2 regions of the Pseudoalteromonas sp. GB56 genome follow, and region 2 is predicted to be linked to the other one. Evidence: predicted binding sites of a transcription regulator. Region 2 holds the regulator's gene; the other holds the start of a gene.
The links. The regulator FliA, encoded in region 2, starts transcription of late flagellar genes. The targets are predictions, from matches to a motif close to CTAAAGNTNNNNNNNNNNNNGCCGATA.
Positions count from the first base shown of each region.

Region 1 (3,418 bases), 1.7 Mb from region 2:
TCAACCACGGGCCATATGCTCAATCAGGAGTTTGGCGATGAGTTATTGCAATTATTGGCAGCAAAAGAATACCAAGATGAGTCATTAAGTGAGCTCCTAGAGCGCGTTAGCACGCGCTATCAAGCACTTAAGGCACAGATGGAATCAGGCCGTGACCGCTTGCTGGAATTGCACTCAAGTGGCCAAGGTAAGTCAGAGCACTTGGTGCAAGACATCAGCGCAATGGACGACGACTTCACCCTTCCTACATACATGATTAACGTGTTTGATACCTGGGGCGTAAATCAAGAAGACAAAGGTGAAAATAGCATCATCTTGAAGCCGACTGAGCACATGCTGGGCGCGAACTTCCCATTTCTAAAAGATGAAGGTATCAGTGTCACCTTTGACCGTGATACCGCGTTGGCACAAGAAGACTTACACTTCCTAAGCTGGGATCACCCCATGGTCGAAGGCGCCATGGACATGATTTGCGATGACGACTTTGGTACTGCGTCTGTAGCTTTGTTAAAAAACAAAAAGCTACCAGCAGGCACCTATTTTGTAGAGCTCATTTATATCGCTGAAGCCATGGCACCGAAGGCACTGCAATTAGGACGCTACTTGCCACCAACACCGATTCGCGTGCTGCTAGATAAAGGCGGCAATAACCTCGGTGAAAACGTGGCTTTTGATGCCTTCAACCAACAACTCAACGCTGTTGGCCGCCAGACAGCATCAAAACTCGTAAATGCCTTACAAAGTGCGATTCACCCGCTAATTGAACAAGGCAACGAACTGGCGCAAACCACCATGGAGACCTTACGCGTCAATGCCAAAACAGCGATGCATCAGGCTGTAGACAGTGAGCTTGAGCGTTTGACGAGCTTGAAGGAAATCAATCCAAACATTCGTGATGAAGAGCTGACTCACTTCCAGAAAAGTCGCACGCAAATGGATGAATACATTGATAAAGCCAAAGTAAAGCTCGACGCTATCCGCTTAATCGTTGTCAGCCACTAGGCATTTCATTAAAATGGCCGGCCTTAATTGATGAGGCTGGTCATGCTGTTAAACTACAATCCCCCGCGATTTCCTTACCTGAATATTATTTATCAAGACGATGATTCTGCTGATCCTTGATAAACCAAGCGGATTGCTGACCGTCCCAGGTAAAGACCCGAAACATGCAGACTGCTTAATCCGTCGCGCCAACTTAGTATTTCCGACTGCGAAAATTGTGCATCGCCTAGATATGGCCACATCTGGGGTTATCTGTTTAGCCTTAAACAAAGAAGCACATCGCAATTTGAGTATGCAGTTTCAAGAGCGCCACACAGCCAAAGAATACATAGCTATCGTCGAAGGTTACCTCGAGCCGAAGCAAGGGTCGGTTGATTTACCGCTGATTTGTGATTGGCCAAACCGCCCAAAGCAGATGGTGGATATGGAAAACGGTAAGCCTTCACTCACACACTACCAAGTATTAAGTACACTAAACAACGCCTCTCGTGTGCAATTAACGCCTGTGACTGGGCGCAGCCATCAATTAAGAGTACATATGCTGTCACTCGGTCATGTGATTTTGGGCGACAGACTTTACGCTCACCCCGAGGCGAAAGCGCGCGCACAACGCTTACAATTGCACGCTCATTGGTTGACGATTGCCCACCCAAGTACGGGAGAATCGCTTACCTTTACAGCGCCGTGTCCGTTCTAAGCACTGCGCAAAAAACTCAGGTCAATATCCGCTAAACTTTTATCTGTGTTGGCCGATGTAAACTCATGATATCTATAATTTCACGCTGGGTTCGTTGTGAGTTTTTATATGCGTAATTGGGTTTTTGCAATCAGTGTTATAGCCACTTTGTCAGGCATTGTGCCTGCAACCGATGCGCACGCAATGAGCTTAGATGAACCTGTGAGTTTGCTGGCACAGGGAGAGGAATTTGAAGTCGTGCACCGCCCTTACATGGCACCGGTTCACCGCGGTACCTTGATTTTTTTTGCTCCCCTACTGGACCCCGTTGGCGCCAAAGCTGGCTTTACTCAGTTGCGCAACGCATTAAGTCACAAAGGCTACGACAGCTATTTGGTGATCACCCGCGCAAGCTTTACTATGTCAGATGTTGAAGACGTCGCAGCTGCAGCTGAAACTCCAACAGCGCCAGCCGATGAAAATTCAGCACCGGCAGACACTGAGACTCCCGCACAAGCGAATGCCCCTTCAGCGTCAGAGCAAAGCTATGTGCCGCCCTTTCAAGTACCTACACAAATTGTGGATTTAGATACGTACAAAAGTCAGTTACTCGCACAACTCGAATCCGTGATGGAAAAAGCACAGGAATCTGAAAAGCCGATTAGTCTATTTGCGGTTGGCCAGAGTGCAGGTCTACTGAGTGAGTATTTCACCGAATATCCAGATTTGCCTTTGCAGGCGATTGTAGCATTTAACACTTATTTGCCAGATCCAGAGCGCAACCGACACATCAGTGCCAACTTCTCAATAATCGCGCCTGCGGTATTTGATATCAGAGACACTCATGCTTCAAATTGGTCACAAGCGCTTGTGGAGCAAAGTAATATGTGGGCGCAAAGGAATCAGAAACTCGACTATCGCCAGGTTAACTTACTTGATGAAATTGATAATCCGCAGCAAACAGCACGGATATCACAAGAAATCGACGGCTTTTTACGCCGCCTTTTTTAAATATTCATACGCTGCCTGAATATCTTGGCTTTTCTTCTGTGCTAATTTCATCATGTGCTCAGGCAAGCCCTGAGAAACCAGTTTATCTGGGTGATGTTGTGACATCAGTTTTCGGTAAGCTTTTTTGACCGTTCGTTCGTCAGCACCTTCTTCCAGACCAAGTATATTCAACGCCTGAGCACGACTCATACCGCTGCTCGCTGTGTTTTGTGAGCCTCGACTATGGCTCCCTTGTTGATGAAAGCGTTGCTGCTGCTGGCGAAAAGCAAACTCAGCTTGATAGCGTTTTAAAATAAAACTGAAGTGGGTTTTGCTCACTCCCAATCCTTTAGCAACTTGCTCTAACAACGCTTTTTCTTGAGGTGCTAAATGGCCATCACTAAACGCCATTTGAATTTGAATTTCGAGAAATAATTGAATCAGGTCAAAACGCCCGGCAAAATGCTCTCGGAACTCACGCAGCGTGCTGTTCATTGAAAAATCAGCTTCTTTACCGGCTCGAAAGGCATGTTGAGCTTCCTTTTTATCCTCGCCAGTCAGCCCCATTTCATCCATAAATTGAGTAGCGGCGCGAATATGTAGTTCATTTACACGCCCGTTAGACTTGGCAATGTGTCCCATAACGGCAAAGCAACTGGAAAAAAATAAAGCTTGTCGTTGAGAGATGGATTCGTTATCAAAAAAACCGCGGAAGCCGCCCGCTTTATCGAAGTCTTGCTTCAGACTTTT
Region 1 is NZ_JBPCHK010000001.1:2,987,352-2,990,769, forward strand. It holds gene rapA (RNA polymerase-associated protein RapA) at 1-1,002, shown strand, start outside; partial or broken gene rluA (bifunctional tRNA pseudouridine(32) synthase/23S rRNA pseudouridine(746) synthase RluA) at 1,045-1,699, shown strand; gene ACH19P_RS13880 (DUF3530 family protein) at 1,808-2,689, shown strand; gene djlA (co-chaperone DjlA) at 2,672-3,418, opposite strand, start outside.
Region 1: the regulator FliA is predicted to act here: its motif matches at 1,731-1,757, upstream of ACH19P_RS13880 (DUF3530 family protein).

Region 2 (3,418 bases):
AGTCACTGCGATGCGTGATGAAATGAACGCGATACGTCAATTGTTGGAACATCAAGTCTCTGGCTTGTTATATCAAGACCGAGCTCGTCGCGATCCAACGAGAGCGTGCTTTATTGAACGTCTTCAGGGCATGGGCATTGAAACCCAAGTGGCAGAACAACTTGTGCGTTATGTGCCTGATGACTTGTCGCGTAAAGAGGCATGGCAGGTTGTGCTCGAAATGATGCATAAACAAATGCACACCACGGGCAACGAAATTTTGCGTCATGGTGGCGTGTATGCGTTAGTGGGGCCAACTGGGGTCGGTAAAACAACGACAGTCGCTAAGCTTGCAGCATTGGGTGCGCAGAAATATGGCGCTGACAATGTTGCATTGATTACCACTGATACCTACCGTATTGGTGCGTTCGAACAGCTTGCGACCTATGGGCGCATCATTGGTTGTTCTGTGAAACAAGTAAAAGATGCCAATGAACTGGCCGATGTGCTTTATCAACTTCGCAATAAGCGTCTAGTATTAATTGACACAGCGGGTATGAGCCAGCGCGATTTACGTTTAAGTGAACAATTAAATACGCTTATGCGTAATGCGTCAGTGGATATCCGAAGCTATTTAGTTTTAAGTGCAACGGCACAGCGAGAAGTGTTGCAAGAGTCAATCAAACACTTCCAAAAAATTGACTTAAGTGGCTGTATTTTCACCAAACTTGATGAAAGTCTAAGTTTAGGCGAGATTATGAGTGTAGCGATTCAAAATCGCCTCCCAATAGGGTATCTTACTAACGGTCAGCGTGTTCCAGAAGATATTCGAGTAGCAAACTCAGAAAAAATGGTTAGAAAGGCTGAACAATTGTTTATTAAACGTCAAAAAGCAAAACAAACAGCAGCTCCAGGGGGGCGTCAGGCAGTGGCGTCTCAAGCAGTAGGAATGTATGATTAACACAGTGCACGATCAAGCAAGCGGCCTTCGTAGAATGAATCAGAATAATAATCAAGGCGTTAAAGTCATCGCCGTTACAGGCGGCAAAGGTGGCGTAGGTAAAACTAATGTATCGCTTAACCTGGCTATCGCTTTGGGACAGCAGGGCAAACGTGTCCTCGTCCTCGATGCCGATTTAGGGTTAGCCAACTGTGACGTTATGCTTGGTCTGCGTGTTGAAAAAAACCTTTCTCATGTACTCAGTGGCGAGTGTGATTTACGCGATATTCTTGTCACGGGTCCGGCGGGCATTCGTATTGCCCCAGCAACCTCGGGTTCTCAGTCTATGGTTGAATTAAGTCCAGCGGAGCACGCCGGGCTTATTCGTGCGTTTAGTGAACTCGATAATGAATTTGACGTTCTCATTGTTGATACCGCTGCGGGTATCTCTGATATGGTGTTGAGCTTTTCGCGCGCGTCACAAGATGTCGTTGTTGTCGTCTGTGATGAGCCCACATCCATTACTGATGCCTACGCACTCATTAAAATATTAAGTCGTGAGCACGGCGTATATAAATTCAAAATTGTTGCCAACATGGTGCGTAGTTTACGTGAAGGCCAAGACCTCTTTGCTAAGCTTTCTAAAGTGACAGATCGATTCTTAGATGTGGCTTTGGAATTGGTGGCAACCATCCCTTACGATGAAAACATGCGTAAATCGACACGTCGTCAAAAAGCCGTCGTTGATTCTGTTTCCTAATTCACCTGCGTCTGTGTCACTTAAAAGTTTGGCCAGCAAGGCAGTGAAATGGCCTGTTCCGAATCAGCCTTCAGGCCACCTAGAGTTTTTTATTGAGAAGTTAGTCAATAACTAGCGGTTAGAGCAACTATGAATAGAGTCGCCGGGTATCAGCATCAACAGCAACTAAACTCTCTCGTAGAGCGACATGCAGCACTGGTAAAACGTGTCGCGTGCCACCTATTGGCACGTTTACCCGCTAGCGTTCAACTCGATGATTTAATTCAGTCCGGCATGATAGGTCTTATTGAAGCCTCTAAAACCTTCGATGCATCGAAAGGCGCGAGCTTTGAAACTTTCGCCGGTATTCGCATTCGTGGCGCGATGCTTGATGAGATACGCCGTGGTGATTGGGCGCCTCGTTCTGTGCACAGAAACAGTCGCTCGGTTGCGCAAGCGATAAATGAGCTAGAAGGCTTGTTAGGTCGCGAGCCGAAGGATGTTGAAGTAGCTGAAAAACTTGATATTTCCCTTGATGAATACCATCATATTTTAAATGATGTAAATTGTTCTAAGGTGCTAGGCATTGAGGACTTGGGTGTGGATGAAGATGTCATCGTCACTCACAGTGATCAATCAGACACGGGCAAACCCTATGCGAGTGTCCAAAGCGAACGCTTTAACAGCGCATTAGTGGAGGCGATTAAGTCGCTACCTGAACGCGATGCGTTGGTGCTATCGTTGTACTACAACGATGAAATGAATTTAAAAGAAATAGGGCAAATACTAGACGTTAGCGAGTCTCGTGTGAGCCAAATCCATGGTCAGGCAATGATTAAGCTTAAAGCGAAAGTCAGTGACTGGGTCAATTAGTAGTAAGTAGAAACAGGTTCATACCTCACTGGAGGATACTTTGGATAAGAACATGAAAATTCTTGTGGTTGATGACTTTTCAACGATGAGAAGAATCATTAAAAACCTTTTGCGTGATTTAGGCTTTACCAACGTGCAAGAAGCGGATGACGGTAGCACAGCATTACCAATGTTACAGAATCAAGAGTTTGATTTTGTGGTAACAGATTGGAATATGCCAGGTATGCAGGGCATCGACCTTCTTCGTGCTATTCGCGCAGACGATAACCTAAAACACATTCCAGTATTGATGGTGACTGCGGAAGCCAAGAAAGAGCAAATTATTGCAGCAGCACAAGCAGGCGTGAATGGCTATATTGTTAAACCATTTACTGCAGCGACGCTGAAAACAAAATTGGATAAAGTGTTCGAGCGTTTAGGTTAACAGATTAAGGAGAGGCATATGTCAGCTCCCGCTGCACCTCATATTACCCTAGAACAGGCTAAGCAGCTTGTTTCCTTTCTTGAACAAGGTGAGCAGGAAAAAGCTGACCAGCTGATCCTCGATGCTGCTTCCAAAGAGCAATCTGAACTATTTGCCGAAGTGGGTAAACTCACTCGGCAGCTTCATGAGTCACTAAAGAATTTTCAATTAGATACCCGCCTGACAAATCTGACTCATGAAGCCATACCTGACGCCAAGCAACGGCTAAACTATGTCATGGAAATGACTGAACAGGCCGCAAATAAAACCATGGATGCGGTCGAAGCTAGCCTTCCAATTGCTGAGCGATTGTCGACGGATTTACACCAAATCAAACCCTCTTGGGATAAATTGATGCGCCGAGATTTAGAAATCGGTGAATTCAAGCAATTATGCCACCAACTCGATGGGTTTATGGGACGCT
Region 2 is NZ_JBPCHK010000001.1:1,334,795-1,338,212, forward strand. It holds partial or broken gene flhF (flagellar biosynthesis protein FlhF) at 1-940, shown strand, start outside; partial or broken gene ACH19P_RS06280 (MinD/ParA family protein) at 933-1,794, shown strand; gene ACH19P_RS06285 (RNA polymerase sigma factor FliA) at 1,809-2,531, shown strand; gene cheY (chemotaxis response regulator CheY) at 2,572-2,955, shown strand; gene ACH19P_RS06295 (protein phosphatase CheZ) at 2,974-3,418, shown strand, end outside.